DNA from 2 places in the Streptomyces sp. NPDC002092 genome. Region 2 is predicted to be linked to the other one. Evidence: riboswitches for the same ligand, from Rfam matches in the RefSeq annotation. Region 2 holds a riboswitch; the other holds the start of a gene.
The links. A riboswitch is a leader RNA that binds a small molecule or an ion and turns the genes downstream of it on or off. The one in region 2 is predicted to bind glycine.
Positions count from the first base shown of each region.

Region 1: another riboswitch for glycine. It lies ahead of gcvP (aminomethyl-transferring glycine dehydrogenase); the one in region 2 lies ahead of gcvT (glycine cleavage system aminomethyltransferase GcvT).

Region 1 covers NZ_JBSFDG010000017.1:7,364-15,219, forward strand. Annotated here, with positions in the region: gene ftsR (transcriptional regulator FtsR) at 1-10, shown strand, start outside; gene ACWCRD_RS33540 (bifunctional nuclease family protein) at 96-569, shown strand; gene ACWCRD_RS33545 (MerR family transcriptional regulator) at 773-1,456, shown strand; gene ACWCRD_RS33550 (DNA polymerase IV) at 1,536-2,900, shown strand; gene ACWCRD_RS33555 (PRC-barrel domain-containing protein) at 2,952-3,329, opposite strand; glycine riboswitch at 3,443-3,538, shown strand; gene gcvP (aminomethyl-transferring glycine dehydrogenase) at 3,715-6,600, shown strand; gene ACWCRD_RS33565 (TOBE domain-containing protein) at 6,648-7,067, opposite strand; gene ACWCRD_RS33570 (TOBE domain-containing protein) at 7,267-7,662, opposite strand; gene ACWCRD_RS33575 (hypothetical protein) at 7,694-7,856, shown strand, end outside.
Region 2 covers NZ_JBSFDG010000028.1:43,881-51,736, forward strand. Annotated here, with positions in the region: gene ACWCRD_RS40910 (L-serine ammonia-lyase) at 490-1,857, opposite strand; gene glyA (serine hydroxymethyltransferase) at 1,914-3,176, opposite strand; gene gcvH (glycine cleavage system protein GcvH) at 3,191-3,568, opposite strand; gene gcvT (glycine cleavage system aminomethyltransferase GcvT) at 3,698-4,816, opposite strand; glycine riboswitch at 4,861-4,961, opposite strand; glycine riboswitch at 4,962-5,060, opposite strand; gene ACWCRD_RS40930 (AAA family ATPase) at 5,250-5,954, shown strand; gene ACWCRD_RS40935 (enhanced serine sensitivity protein SseB) at 6,037-6,831, shown strand; gene ACWCRD_RS40940 (enhanced serine sensitivity protein SseB C-terminal domain-containing protein) at 6,982-7,776, shown strand.

The DNA.
Region 1 (7,856 bases), on a different contig from region 2:
ACTGCCCTGAGTCCGGCGGGTTCGGGGAGGCCGGATCGGCCCCCCGTTCTCGGCTCGACTACCCAAACGTCCCGGGCAGGTCCTAGGGTTGCTGTGTGAACGAGCTCGATGTCGTAGGTGTCCGGGTCGAAATGCCCTCCAACCAACCGATCGTGCTCCTGCGTGAAGTGGGAGGCGACCGTTACCTCCCCATCTGGATCGGGCCGGGGGAGGCGACTGCCATTGCCTTCGCCCAGCAGGGCATGGCCCCCGCACGACCGCTGACCCACGACCTGTTCAAGGACGTGCTGGAGGCCGTCGGTCAGGAGCTGACCGAAGTGCGCATCACGGATCTGCGGGAGGGCGTCTTCTACGCGGAGCTGGTCTTCGCCAGCGGGGTCGAAGTCAGCGCCCGTCCGTCCGACGCCATAGCGCTGGCCCTGCGCACCGGAACGCCGATCTACGGCAGCGACGGTGTGCTCGACGACGCAGGCATCGCGATTCCGGATGAGCAGGAGGACGAGGTGGAGAAGTTCCGCGAGTTCCTCGACCAGATCTCGCCGGAGGACTTCGGGACAAGCAGCCAGTGAGTCTCAGACGCCGACAAGTGCCAACGGCGAGTGAGAGCGTCCTGCGGCCCCCTTCGAGCGCATTCGGCTAGCCTTTCCCCGCGGTGGGGTGCGGGAAACCACTCTTAGGGTGATTATCACTCGGCGTGCCGAGTGTGGCGATCGTTGACGCACCCCTGGTGACTGCCTACCGTCGAGATGGCAGGTCAAGGACGGAGGTCGGCGTGAGAAGCAGCGGCGACGGTACGGCTGGGGGTGGCCCCGGACGCAGTCTCGGGGAGAGCGGTCCGTACCCTCCCCCAAGCTCTCAACTTCGTTCGAGTTGGGGGGACCCCCATCCCGGCAGCGCGGCCGATCACGCTCCGCAGCGACCGGCGGCCGTGCCGAGCAGCGGAGGGGCGGCGTCCATGGCGTCCGAGGAGATCGGCTATCGCGGTCCGACGGCCTGTGCGGCCGCCGGCATCACCTATCGGCAACTGGACTACTGGGCCCGTACCGGGCTCGTCGAGCCCAGCGTGCGGCCCGCCTACGGGTCGGGCACGCAGCGTCTGTACAGCTTCCGGGACGTCGTCGTCCTGAAGATCGTCAAGCGGTTCCTGGACACCGGTGTGTCGTTGCAGAACATCCGTACCGCGGTGGTGCACCTGCGGGAGCGGGGCTTCCGGGACCTTGAGCGCATGACGCTGATGAGCGACGGGGCCACGGTCTACGAGTGCACCTCGCCCGACGAGGTCCATGCGCTGCTCCAGGGCGGCCAGGGGATCTTCGGGATCGCCGTCGGTGTGGTGTGGCGGGACGTCGACAGCGCGCTCTCGCAGCTGCACGGCGAGCGGATCGACACCGGTGAGACCCTGGTCGGGCACAATCCGGCGGACGAGCTGGCACGGCGGCGGAACCGGGCGGTCTGACCGCGTTCTCTGCGGCTTCTGAGAGCCCTTCGGCGGTCGTAGGGCGGCATTGTCAGTGGCGTAGGGCAGCATCGGAGATGTGAGAAACGCGCCCACCATCCTGCATCTCGACATGGATGCCTTCTACGCCTCGGCGGAGCAGGCATCCAAGCCGAGTCTGCGAGGGAAGGCCGTGATCGTGGGTGGGCTCGGGCCGCGCGGGGTGGTCGCCACCGCTTCGTACGAGGCACGGGTCTTCGGGGTGCGGTCGGCCATGCCGATGGCGCAGGCGCGGCGGCTGGCACCGAACGCCGCGTATCTGGTGCCGCGCTTCGGGTTCTACCGGTCGATCAGCGAGCAGGTCATGGGCCTGCTGCACTCGCTGTCGCCTCTGGTGGAGCCCCTGAGCCTGGATGAGGCCTTCGTGGACCTGGAGGCCGGGGAGGCGGCCTGGGACGCGGCGTCGGCGCGGCTGGTGGGGGAGAAGCTGCGCGCCGACATACGGGCGGACACGGGGCTCACCGGGTCCGTGGGCCTCGCCGCCTGCAAGATGCTCGCGAAGATCGCCTCCGAGGAGGCCAAGCCGAACGGGCTGGTGCTGGTCGAGCCCGGGACCGAGCGGGCCAAGCTCGGACCGATGTCGGTGCGGATGCTGCCGGGGGTGGGGCCGGCCACGGGGGACCATCTGCGGCGGGCCGGCATCACCACGGTCGACGAGATCGCCGAGGCCGGTGAGGACGAGCTCGTCCGGCTGCTGGGAAAGGCCCATGGACACGCGTTGTACGCCATGGCGCTGGCGCACGACGACCGGCCCGTGGTGGCCGAGCGGGAGGCCAAGTCGGTATCGGTCGAGGACACGTACGACGTGGACATCCACGACCGGGTGAGGGTGGGGCTGGAGGTGCAGCGGCTGGCCGACCGGTGTGTGCGGCGGCTGCGAGGTGCGGGTCTTTCGGGGCGGACCATCGTGCTGAAGGTGCGGCGCTACGACTTCTCGACGCTGACTCGTTCCGAGACGCTGCGCGGGCCCACGGACGATCCGGCGGTGGTGCGGGAGGCTGCCGCCCGGCTGCTGGACTCGGTGGACACGACAGGGGGTGTGCGGTTGCTGGGGGTCGGGGTGAGCGGGCTGGCCGACTACACGCAGGAGGATCTGTTCGCGCAGGCCGCGGGGGACGGCGCGGAACATCTGGCGGACGAAGCGGACGAGGAGCCCGCCGAGGAGCAGAAGGTGGTTGTCGAACGGCGGTGGCCGGCCGGGCACGATGTGCGGCATGCCGAGTTCGGGCACGGGTGGGTGCAGGGAAGCGGGCTCGGGCGGGTGACCGTGCGGTTCGAGACGCCGGATTCGGAGCCCGGGCGGGTGCGGACGTTTCGCACCGATGATCCTGAGCTGGAGCCGGCGGACCCGTTGCCGTTGGTGGCGGCGAGACCCGGAGCCTCCGTGCACGAAGTCGGCGCCTGACGGGGGAGGGCGCTGGTCCGCGCGGGGGCCGGGGCGATCCAGGCGACGGGCCTAGGCGTCCGCGTCCTCCGTGCCCGCGAGCTTGCCGAAGTCATGGTCCGGGAAGGGGGACGGAGCGGGGAGGTCCAGGCCGTAGTGGTGGTAGAGCTGAAGCTCCTGTTCGGGGGAGAGGTGGCGGCCGACGCCGAAGTCGGGGGCGTCCTTGATGAGGGACCGGTCGAAGGGGACGTGGAGGGTGCCTTCGATCAGTTCGCTGGGTTCCAGGGGGACGAATGCGTCCCGGGAGAACAGGCCGGTGCGTATGGCCGCCCACTCCGGCACGCCGGTCGCGTCGTCGAGGTAGACCTCGTCGATGGTGCCGAGCTTGGTGCCGTTGCGGTCGAACGCCTTGCGGCCGATCAGGTTGCGCGGATCGATGTCGGTCTGCACGGGCCCTCCACTTGGTCGCAACTCATCCGTAAGCACTACAAAAGAGCAGATTGGTGATGGCGGCCACTCGAACGATCGGATGGTGTGCTCGCTGGTAGGCTGACAGCGGCTGCTGACCCCGTGCGGGAGAGTCCTCCAGACATCATCGGAGGCGCCGAAGGAGCAAATCCTCCCCGGAATCTCTCAGGCCCACGTACCGCGCGGACGAGGTCACTCTGGAAAGCAGGGCGGGTGTCGATGGCTTCCGCTCTCACCGACGGTGAAAGCCGGGCGCCCTCGGGTGTCCCGGTGAAGCTCTCAGGTTGAGATGACAGAGGGGGAGGCCGTCCGGGTACCCGTGCCGTGGTGCCCCTCGAAGGTCGTGTCAGACCAGGAGGCCTCCGCAATGACCGCCCATCGCATTCCGCTCTCCGAGCTCGAACAGGGAATCCCGTTCGAGCAGCGCCATATCGGGCCTGATCACGAGGCGCGGGCCAAGATGCTCGCACATGTCGGATATGGCTCGCTGGACGAGCTGACCGCCGCCGCGGTGCCGGATGTGATCAAGAACTCGGATGCGCTGGAGCTCCCGGGTGCGCGTACCGAGGCCGAGGTGCTGGCCGAGCTGCGGTCGCTCGCCGACCGGAACCAGGTGCTCGACTCCATGATCGGGCTCGGGTACTACGGGACCTTCACTCCGCCCGTCATCCTGCGCAATGTGATGGAGAACCCGGCCTGGTACACGGCCTACACGCCCTACCAGCCCGAGATCTCCCAGGGGCGGCTCGAGGCCCTGCTCAATTTCCAGACCATGGTCGCCGACCTGACCGGGCTGCCCACCTCCGGTGCCTCGCTGCTCGACGAGGGGACGGCCGCCGCCGAGGCGATGGCGCTGTCCCGGCGCATGGGCAGGAACAAGAAGGGCCTGTTCCTGATCGACGCGGACGTGCTGCCGCAGACCATCGCCGTGATCGAGACCCGTGCCGAGCCGACGGGTGTGGAGGTCGTGGTCGCCGACCTCGGCGACGGCATTCCGGCCGAGGTCGCCGGGCGGGAGATCAACGGCGTACTCGTCCAGTACCCCGGCGCCTCCGGCGTCGTACGCGACATCAAGCCGCTCATCGACCAGGCGCACGAGCTCGGTGCGCTCGTCACTGTCGCCGCCGACCTGCTGGCGCTGACGCTGCTGAAGTCGCCCGGGGAGCTCGGCGCGGACATCGCGGTCGGGACCACCCAGCGCTTCGGTGTGCCGATGGGCTTCGGCGGGCCGCACGCGGGCTACATGGCGGTGCACGAGAAGTTCGCGCGCAGCCTGCCCGGCCGGCTGGTGGGCGTCTCCGTGGATGCCGACGGGCACAAGGCCTACCGGCTCGCGCTGCAGACGCGGGAGCAGCACATCCGGCGGGAGAAGGCCACCAGCAACATCTGCACGGCCCAGGTGCTGCTCGCCGTCATGGCGGGGATGTACGCCGTGTACCACGGCCCTGAGGGGCTCAAGGCGATCGCGCGGCGCACCCACCGGTACGCCACCATCCTTGCCGCGGGCCTTCAGGCCGGTGGGGTCGAGGTCGTGCACGGCTCCTACTTCGACACGCTCACCGTGCGGGTGCCGGGCCGCGCCGCCGAGGTGCTGGCCTCCGCTCGTGAGAACGGAGTCAACCTTCACCTGGTCGACGCCGACCACGTGTCGATCGCCTGCGACGAGACCACCGCACGGGCCCAACTGGGCGCCGTGTGGACCGCGTTCGGGGTCGAGGGCGACATCGAGGCGCTGGACGCGGCGACCGAGGACTGCCTGCCCGCAGGACTGCTGCGCACCGACGACTACCTCACCCACCCGGTCTTCCAGGAGCACCGCTCCGAGACCGCGATGCTGCGCTACCTGCGCAGGCTCGCCGACCGTGACTACGCGCTCGACCGGGGCATGATCCCGCTGGGCTCCTGCACCATGAAGCTCAACGCGACCACCGAGATGGAGCCGGTCACCTGGCCCGAGTTCGGGCAGCTGCACCCCTTCGCGCCGGCCCAGCAGGCGCAGGGCTACCTCACCCTCATCCGTGAGCTGGAGGAGCGGCTCGCCGAGGTCACCGGGTACGACAAGGTGTCCCTGCAGCCCAACGCCGGATCGCAGGGCGAGCTGGCCGGACTGCTCGCCGTACGCGGATATCACCGGGCCAACGGGGACGAACAGCGGACCGTGTGTCTGATTCCGTCGTCCGCGCACGGTACGAACGCCGCCAGCGCAGTGATGGCCGGGATGAAGGTCGTCGTCGTGAAGACCGCCGAGGACGGCGAGATCGACATCGAGGACCTGCGGGCGAAGATCGAGCAGTACCGCGACGAGCTGTCGGTGCTGATGATCACGTACCCCTCCACGCACGGTGTGTTCGAGGAGCATGTCGCCGACATCTGCGCGCAGGTGCACGAGGCCGGCGGGCAGGTGTACGTCGACGGCGCCAACCTCAACGCCCTTGTGGGGCTCGCCAAGCCGGGGCACTTCGGCGGTGACGTCTCGCACCTCAACCTGCACAAGACCTTCTGCATCCCGCACGGCGGCGGCGGGCCGGGCGTCGGACCGGTCGGTGTGCGGGCGCACCTGGCGCCGTATCTGCCGAACCACCCGATGCAGCCGGCCGCAGGACCGGCGACGGGCGTCGGGCCGATCTCCGCGGCTCCCTGGGGCTCCGCGGGCATCCTGCCGATCTCGTGGGCGTACGTCCGGCTCATGGGCGGCGAGGGGCTGAAGCGGGCCACGCAGGTGGCCGTGCTGAGCGCCAACTACATCGCCAAGCGGCTGGAGCCGCACTACCCCGTGCTCTACACCGGCCCGGGCGGGCTGGTCGCGCACGAGTGCATCATCGATCTGCGGCCGCTGACCAAGGCGACCGGTGTGAGCGTCGACGACGTGGCCAAGCGGCTCATCGACTACGGCTTCCACGCGCCGACGATGTCGTTCCCGGTGGCCGGCACGCTGATGATCGAGCCGACCGAGTCCGAGGATCTGATCGAGCTGGACCGGTTCTGCGAGGCGATGATCGCCATCCGTGCGGAGATCGAGAAGGTCGGGGCGGGCGAGTGGCCGGCCGAGGACAACCCGCTGAGGGGTGCGCCGCACACCGCGGCCGCGCTCGGTGGGGACTGGGAGCACGCGTATTCGCGTGAGGAGGCCGTCTTCCCGGCCGGGGTGTCGGCCGCCGACAAGTACTGGCCGCCGGTGCGCCGGATCGACCAGGCCTTCGGTGACCGGAACCTGGTGTGCTCGTGCCCGCCGCTGGACGCGTACGACGACTGAGGCAGTGGTCGTGGAGGAGGGCCCCGCTGCGGCGGGGCCCTTTCCCGTTACGCCGTCGCGAGTGAGATCTCCGTCGACTTGATCAGGGCCACGACGGGTGTGCCGGCGGTCAGGGCGAGGTCCGTGACGGCGTCCTTGGTGATCGCGGAGGTCAGTTCGCCGCCGTCCACGGCGATCTTCACGGAGGCCATCGCTCCGCCGGTGGTCACGTGGGTGACCGTGCCCGGCAGTTGGTTGCGGATGGACAGGCCCTCGACCGGGGCGGTCGCCAGGGAGACCTCCGTCGACTTCACCAGGGCGCGTACGGCGGTGCCCGCGGCGAGGCCGAGTTCCTCGGCGGACTCGAGGGTGATCGCCGCGGTGATGTCCTGACCGCCGGTGAGGCGGACCTTGACGGTGGCCATGACCTCGCCCGGGGTGATGGCGGTGACCGTTCCGGGGATCTGGTTGCGGATGCTCAGGCTCAGGGGGCTCATGGGGAACGCCTCGCAGGGGGTGGGGGATCGAGGGCTTTGTGCCCGGGCCCACCGTAGCCCCAGGGGGGTGTTATGCCGGGTACGCGCGTGTCTGCGTCGCCCTGGCCGTCGCCCTGGCCGTCGCCCGGGCCGTGGCGGCCGGGTGCGGAATCGCATGAGCCGGGGCTCGCCGTAGGGGAGTCGTCCTGGGTCAGGTGCGGTCGATGTGCACGTTGGTCGACTTCACGCGGGCAGTGGCCTCCATACCGACCTCGAGGCCGAGCTCCTCCACGGCCTCGCGGGTCAGTAGTGAGACCAGGCGGTGCGGGCCGGCCTGGATCTCGACCTGGGCCGCCACGTCGCCGAGCTTGATCGCGGTGACGATGCCGGGGAAGGCGTTGCGGACCGAGGTGTAGGAGGTCTCCTCCTCGGCGCTGCCCGCCTTGGCGAGTTCCACGGAGAAGGCGGCCAGGTCCCGGCCGTCGATGAGCCGTCGGCCGCCCTCGTCGCGATGGGTCGCCACCCGGCCGGCGTCGGCCCAGCGGCGTGCGGTGTCCGGACTCACGCCGAGCAGTCGTGCGGCCTGGCCGATGGTGTAGCTCTGCATGCGGTCACGATAGGGCCGGGAACGGGTGCTGGTGGATGGGGGTCTGGGCGAACTCGCCGTTCTGACGGTGGACCTGCCTGGATCGGCCGCGGAGGCCGCCGGCAAGGACGTCGACCGCATCGAGCAACGCGGTGCTTCCGCGCGGCGCGGTGGCGGCTGGGTGGTGCCGCGGTGGCTGGAGATCGACTCGGAGT
Region 2 (7,856 bases):
CGGCTGGCCAGCGGGCACACCCCGGTGGCGAGCCGGACTGCCTCGACGTGGAGAGATGACCCAACCAGCTGTGTTGACCCTGAGGACCCACAGGCGCGGGCCACTTCGCCAGGCGGTGCTGTGACCAAGTGCGTCAGATCGCGGGGGAGAGCAGGGCCCGACGCGCTTGCGTCGTCGTGAATGTGGGGGAGAGGCCGGCCATCCGCTGTTCCAGGCGCGAGTTTCCGCAGCGTCCACGTATCGAATGGCACCCCTCAGGTGGACGCAGGGATCGATTTGATGCGTCCAGTGGCGGATGAGCGGCATATCCGGTGTTGATCACGTGCTGCGAAACCGCAGGTCAAGAGCCCCTTCCATGGGGACTTCCCGGGGACTTTTCAGGGACTTTCACGCCTGTCCCAGGGACATTCCGGGGACTTTCCGCCAGGTAAGCAGGGAAGACCTCGACAGCGCCGAAAGACACGAACGCACTGGTCAGGGCCAGTATCCCTAACACTCGATGATGTTCACCGCGAGCCCGCCCCGCGCCGTCTCCTTGTACTTCACGCTCATGTCCGCGCCGGTGTCCTTCATCGTCTTGATGACCTTGTCCAGGGACACCTTGTGGGAGCCGTCGCCGCGCATCGCCATCTTCGCCGCCGTGACCGCCTTCACCGCGGCCATGCCGTTGCGCTCGATGCAGGGGATCTGGACCAGGCCGCCGACCGGGTCGCAGGTGAGGCCGAGGTTGTGTTCCATGCCGATCTCGGCGGCGTTCTCGACCTGTTCGGGGGAGCCGCCGAGCACCTCGGCCAGTGCGCCGGCCGCCATCGAGCAGGCCGAGCCGACCTCGCCCTGGCAGCCGACCTCGGCTCCGGAGATGGAGGCGTTCTCCTTGAAGAGCATGCCGATCGCGCCCGCGGCCAGCAGGAAGCGGACGACTCCGTCCTCGTCGGCGCCGGGTACGAAGTTGATGTAGTAGTGCAGCACGGCCGGGATGATGCCCGCGGCGCCGTTGGTGGGGGCGGTGACCACACGGCCGCCCGCCGCGTTCTCCTCGTTCACGGCCATCGCGTAGAGCGTGATCCACTCCATGGCGTGCGCCAACGGGTCCCCCTCGGCGCGCAGTTGACGGGCGGAGACCGCGGCCCGGCGCCGCACCTTCAGACCGCCGGGCAGGATGCCCTCGCGGGACATGCCGCGGGACACGCACGCCTGCATGACCCGCCAGATGTCCAGGAGCCCGGAGCGGATCTCGTCCTCGGTGCGCCAGGCCCGCTCGTTCTCCAGCATCAGGGCGGAGATGGACAGACCCGTCTCGTTCGTCAGGCGCAGCAGCTCGTCGCCCGTGCGGAACGGGTACTTCAGCACCGTGTCGTCCAGCTTGATGCGGTCCTGGCCAACGGCGTCCTCGTCGACGACGAAGCCGCCGCCCACCGAGTAGTACGTCTTCGACAGCAGTTCCGTACCCGAGGCGTCGAACGCCCACAGGGTCATGCCGTTCGCGTGGTACGGGAGGGCCTTGCGGCGGTGCAGTTTCAGGTCGTTGTCGAAGGAGAACGGGATCTCGTGCTCGCCGAGGAGCCGGATCCGGCCGGACGACTTGATCGCCTCCACCCGCTCGTCCGCCGTCTCCACATCCACCGTCCGCGGTGCGGCGCCCTCCAGGCCGAGCAGCACCGCCTTGGGGGTGCCGTGGCCGTGGCCGGTCGCGCCCAGGGAGCCGTACAGCTCGGCACGGACGGACGCGACGGAGCCGAGCAGCTCCTCGTTGCGCAGGCGGCGGGCGAACATGCGTGCCGCACGCATCGGTCCCACCGTGTGGGAGCTCGACGGGCCTATGCCGATCGAGAACAGGTCGAAGACCGAGATGGCCACGGGAACTCCTCCGAAAAGGGTGGGGGCACACGCCGTCGGGTGCCCCCACCGGGGAACTACTTGTTCAGACCGGGGTACAGCGGGTGCTTGTCGGCGAGCGCCTTGACCCGGGTCTTGAGCGCCTCGACGTCGTACGACGGCTTCAGCGCCTCGGCGATGACGTCCGCGACCTCGGCGAAGTCCTCGGCGGTGAAGCCGCGGGTGGCCAGCGCCGGGGTGCCGATCCGCAGACCCGAGGTCACCATCGGCGGGCGCGGGTCGTTGGGGACGGCGTTGCGGTTGACCGTGATGCCGACCTCGTGCAGCCGGTCCTCGGCCTGCTGCCCGTCCAGTGCGGAGTGGCGCAGGTCGACGAGGATCAGGTGCACGTCGGTGCCGCCGGACAGGACGTTCACCCCGGCCTCGCGGGCGTCCGCCGCCGTCAGCCGCTCGGCGAGGATGCGCGCACCCTCCACCGTACGCCGCTGGCGCTCCTTGAACTCCTCGCTCGCGGCGACCTTGAAGGAGACCGCCTTCGCCGCGATCACATGCTCCAGCGGACCGCCCTGGAAGCCCGGGAAGACCGACGAGTTGAGCTTCTTCGCGAAGTCCTTCTTCGCGAGGATGATGCCGCCGCGCGGCCCGCCCAGCGTCTTGTGGGTGGTGGAGGTGACCACGTCGGCGTGCTCGACCGGGTTGGGGTGCAGCCCGGCGGCCACCAGCCCCGCGAAGTGCGCCATGTCCACCCACAGGTAGGCGCCGACCTCGTCCGCGATCCGGCGGAACTCCGCGAAGTCCAGCTGCCTCGGGTAGGCCGACCAGCCGGCGATGATCACCTTGGGGCGGTGCTCCTTGGCCAGCCGCTCCACCTCGGCCATGTCGACCAGACCGGAGTCGTCCACGTGGTAGGCGACCACGTTGAACTGCTTGCCGGAGAAGTTCAGCCGCATCCCGTGGGTCAGGTGCCCGCCGTGCGCCAGGTCCAGGCCCAGGATGGTGTCGCCGGGCTGGGCCAGCGCGAACAGCGCGGCCTGGTTGGCGGAGGCACCCGAGTGCGGCTGCACGTTGGCGTACTCGGCGCCGAACAGCTCCTTGAGCCGGTCGATGGCGATCTGCTCGGCGACATCGACGTGCTCGCAGCCGCCGTAGTAGCGCCGGCCCGGGTAGCCCTCGGCGTACTTGTTGGTCAGGACCGAGCCCTGGGCCTCCATCACCGCGAGCGGCGCGAAGTTCTCCGAGGCGATCATCTCGAGGGTGGACTGCTGGCGGTGCAGCTCGGCGTCGACCGCGGCGGCGATCTCCGGGTCGAGCTCATGCAGGGGCGTGTTCAGTACGGACATGCGTCTACGGCTCCTCAGCCGGCGTTCTGGGCGGTGTACTCGTCGGCGGAGAGCAGGTCGGCCGGCTCCTCCGTGACGCGGACCTTGAAGAGCCAACCTCCCTCGAAGGGAGCCGAGTTGACCAGGGACGGGTCGTTCACCACGTCCTCGTTGATCTCGGTGACCTCACCGGTGACGGGGGAGTACAGGTCGCTGACCGACTTGGTCGACTCCAGCTCGCCGCAGGTCTCACCCGCGGTCACGGCGGAGCCCACCTCGGGAAGCTGGGCGTAGACGACATCGCCGAGCGCGTTGGCCGCGAACTCCGTGATGCCGACCGTCGAGACGCCGTCCTCGGCGGCCGACAGCCACTCGTGCTCCTTGCTGTAACGCAGCTGCTGGGGGTTGCTCATGGCCTGAATTCTCCTGTACGCGGTGGAGTGCTGATGAAGGGGGGAGTGCGGAAAACGCATGTGAGCAGCGAAAATGTGCGCGGGGTCACGTCCGGGGACGGAGCCCCCTCGCCCAGTCTCGGTCAGTGTCTACTTCTGCCGCTTGTAGAACGGCAGCGCCACGACCTCGTACGGCTCGTGACTGCCCCGGATGTCCACGCCGACACCCTCGGTGCCCGGCGCCGCATGCGCCGCGTCGACGTAGGCCATCGCGATCGGCTTGCCCAGCGTGGGGGAGGGGGCACCGGAGGTGACCTCGCCGATCACCTCGCCGCCCGCGACGACGGCGTACCCGGCGCGCGGGACCCGACGGCCCTCGGCGACCAGGCCGACGAGGACGCGCGGCGGGTTCTCCGCAGCCCTGGCGGCCGCCTCCTGGAGCGCCTTGCGCCCCACGAAGTCGCCCTCCTTCTCGAACTTCACCACCCGGCCGAGCCCGGCGTCGAACGGCGTGAGCGAGGTGGACAGTTCATGCCCGTACAGCGGCATGCCCGCCTCCAGGCGCAGGGTGTCCCGGCAGGACAGCCCGCAGGGCACCAGCCCGACAGGCGCTCCGGCGTCGGTCAGCGCCTGCCACAGCTTCTCGGCGTCACCGGGGGCGACGAACAGCTCGAAGCCGTCCTCGCCGGTGTAGCCGGTGCGCGCGATGAGGGCGGGGACGCCGGCGACGGTGCCGGGCAGGCCGGCGTAGTACTTGAGGCCGTCGAGATCGGCGTCGGTGAGCGACTTCAGGATGCCGGGGGACTCGGGGCCCTGCACGGCGATCAGCGCGTAGCTGTCCCGGTCGTCGCGCACCTCGGCGTCGAAGCCGGCCGAACGCTCCACCAGCGCGTCCAGCACCACCTGCGCGTTGGAGGCGTTGGCGACGACCATGTACTCGCTGTCGGCGAGCCGGTAGACGATCAGGTCGTCGAGGATGCCGCCGTCGGCCCGGCAGATCATCGTGTAGCGGGCCCGGCCGACGCCGACGGAGGCGATGTTGCCGACCAGGGCGAAGTTCAGGAGCTGTGCGGCCTGCGGGCCGGTCACGGTGATCTCGCCCATGTGGGAGAGATCGAAGAGCCCGGCCTTCGTCCGCACGGCGAGGTGCTCGTCGCGCTCGGAGCCGTAGCGCAGGGGCATGTCCCAGCCGGCGAAGTCGGTCATCGTCGCGCCGAGCGAGCGATGCAGAGCATCGAGCGCGGTGTGACGGGGTTCGGTGCTGCTCATCGGACGGTCGTCTCCCAGGCAGAGTGCATGACGGGCGAGGTCGTTCCTCCCCATCTGTCATCGGAACCTGAGAGGTTCGCCATGAAGTCATGGCTTGCACCTTGGGTGGGGCCACCGGATCCGGTGGCCCGCTTTTCAGATGTGCCTCGCCCGCGCGGTAACGGGGCCTGAGAGATTCAAGGGAGGGACTTGCTCCTTCGGCGCCCGGCAGACTCGGCTGCCAGGACTCTCCCGCGCGGATTCAAACGGCCGGTATGCAGTTGCGCGCACATCATTGCACGCGCCCCCTCCTCCTCGGCACCGCCTCTTCGGCACCTCCTCTTTGTGACCGGGCTGTGGCCGGAACCGAACACAACCACGAGACGCCGTGCATTACCTTCCCTTTACAAAGAGTGGGGAGAAGCTTTCCTGACCCCCAGGAAGGACGATCACGGTGAACAGGACCACGGTGTACGCCACGACCTCGGCCGTCGCGCTGCCCAAGCAGCCCACGGCCCCGGCCCAGGACGCGTGCGGTGCCTTCCCCCATGCTCGGCTGCGCTCGCGCGGGGGGACCCCCACGGCACCCGTGGTCCGCGATCTGCGCGACCGCTCGGGGTACAGCCCGCACGCCCTGCTCTTCGGCCCCCGTGACCTGGTGGTGGTCACCGGCCTGCCCGGCAGCGGCAAGTCCACGCTGATGGAGCGCGCCGTCCGCGGCATCCGCATCGACTCCCAGGACGCCCGCGACCGCTGGGAGGCCCGCACGCCCCGCTTCCTGCCCTACGCGCTCTACCGGCCCCTCGTCCGCCTCGCCCACTACGCGGGACTGCGCCGCGCCCTGCGCAGCGGCGAAGGGGTCGTCGTGCACGACTGCGGTACGCAGGCCTGGGTGCGCGGCTGGCTGGCCCGCGAGGCCCGGCGCCGCGGCGGCACCCTGCATCTGCTGCTGCTCGACGTCACGCCCGGCACGGCTCTGGAGGGCCAGCGCGAGCGCGGCCGCGGCGTCTCGCGCTACGCCTTCCTGCGCCACCGCACGGCAGCGGCCCGGCTGATCCGCGCGGTCGAGCGGGGCGACCTGCCCGAGGGCGTCGGCTCGGCGGTGCTGCTGGACCGGGACGCCGCGGACGTCCTGCGCAGAATCGGTTTCACGGGGTGACGCACGGCCCAACCCCTTTGTCCCTCCCACCCGCTAGCCTTTCCAGCCACAGCAGTGGTTCTCAGCAGGCGGTCGGACACAGATGGACTTCGCAGCGGATCTTCCCGCGGACTTTCCCTTGCAGGCGCACCCCCATCCGCACGGCGGATGGCCCGGCAACGAGCTGGAGGAGGTGCTGTCGGCCTCCCTCGGCATCCCCTCGGCGGGCGGCCGGATCCTGGAGGTGCTCGGCCGCAGCTTCGTCTGGGTGCCGCTGCCGAACGGCGGCGACCTGAACAGCGGCCCCCTCGACCTGCCCACGCTGGAGATCGAGGGCCAGGCCTATGTGCCGGTCTTCAGCTCCGAGGAGCAGTTCCGGCAGGTGGTCGGCTCCCACATGTCGTACACGATCGCCCCGGCCGTCGAGTTCGCCCGCGGACTGCCCCCGCAGGTCGGCCTCGCGGTGAACCCGGACGGCGTGGTCGGCATCCCGCTCCCGCCGCCCGCCGTCGCCGAACTGTGCCGCGTGGGCCGCACCCCGCTGGACGGCCCCGCAACCGGCGGCCGGGTCAAGCTCTTCGAGCCGGACTGGCAGGACGACCCGATCGACTTCCTCGCCGCGGCCTCCGCCGAGTTCGCCGGGACAGGAGTGGTCGTCACCGCCCGCCGCTGCCTCGCCGCCATCGAGACGGCGGACCCGGTGATGTTCGTGGGCGTCGAACTCTCCCAGCGGGAGGGCGACATCAGAGCCCTCCCCCTGGAGGCCCTGAGCCGGGCCATCACCCAAATCCCCACCCAGTGGCCCGTCAACCTGGTCCTCCTGGACGTGACGGACGACCCGGTGGCGACCTGGATGCGGGAACGGGTACGCCCTTTCTATACGAGGGACCACCTGTAGAGCGCCGCGAGGGGCAGCCGCCCTCAAGGGGCGCGGGGAACTGCGCGACAAGCCACGCACGACCTGCACTCGCCGACGAACAACAGGTCCCGAGTTTCTGGGCGCTTAAGCTGTTGGCATACGCGGGGCAACCACAGAAGGGGCACACACGTGAGCGCCAGCACCACGACCGGGACGGTCGAGAACATGCTGCGCCAGGTGACGCCAGGGCGCTACGACGCCTACGAGGCACTCCTCCGCGCACTCGCGACCCCCGGCTCCGGCCAGGTCTGGATGCTCCTGTGGCACGGCCAGGCGGGCTCCCCGGACGCCCAGTACGGAAACATGGAGGTCGACGGCCACGGCTACGCCCCGTGCGTCACCTCCGCCCAGGAACTCTCGGCCAGCGGCTGGAACAGATCGTACGAGGTGGTCGACGGTCTCGACGTCGCCCGCACCCTCTACCCCGACCACTTCGGCCTCTGGCTCAATCCGCACGCCCCGGGCGGGGGCGTGGGCATCCCCTGGCTGGATCTGCGCCGTATCGCCACCGGTCTGGAGCGCCAGGCGGCCGGCCCGCTGCGGATGTCGGAACCCGCGATCGAGATCCCGCAGTTCTACGCCCTGCTCGCACAGAACGCCCACCGCACCCCGGCCGTCCGCTCGCTGCGCCGCGCCTGGGTGCAGCCGGCGCTCGGGGCGCCGTATCTCGCCATCGGCCTTGACGTGTACGACACCAGCCCGCCCGCGGTGGACTCGGTGCGGGCGATGATGCAGCAGTCCATCGGCGCCGTCCCGGACGGACTGCCGGTGTCGACGGTGGCGATGTCCGACGAGTACGACCCCGTCGCGCTGTGGATGCGGGCGAGCGTCCGGCCGTTCTACGACCGCGAGGCCCACGCGGCCGCTCCGGCCCAGGCGCCGGCGGCCGGGTACGGGTACCCGCCGGTGCATGGCGGATACTGAGACGCAGGCCTGGTTCGTACCAGGCCGGGAGTCGGTCTGCGCGCGTAGATCGGGCCGGAAGATCCTTTTCCGTGGAGTAT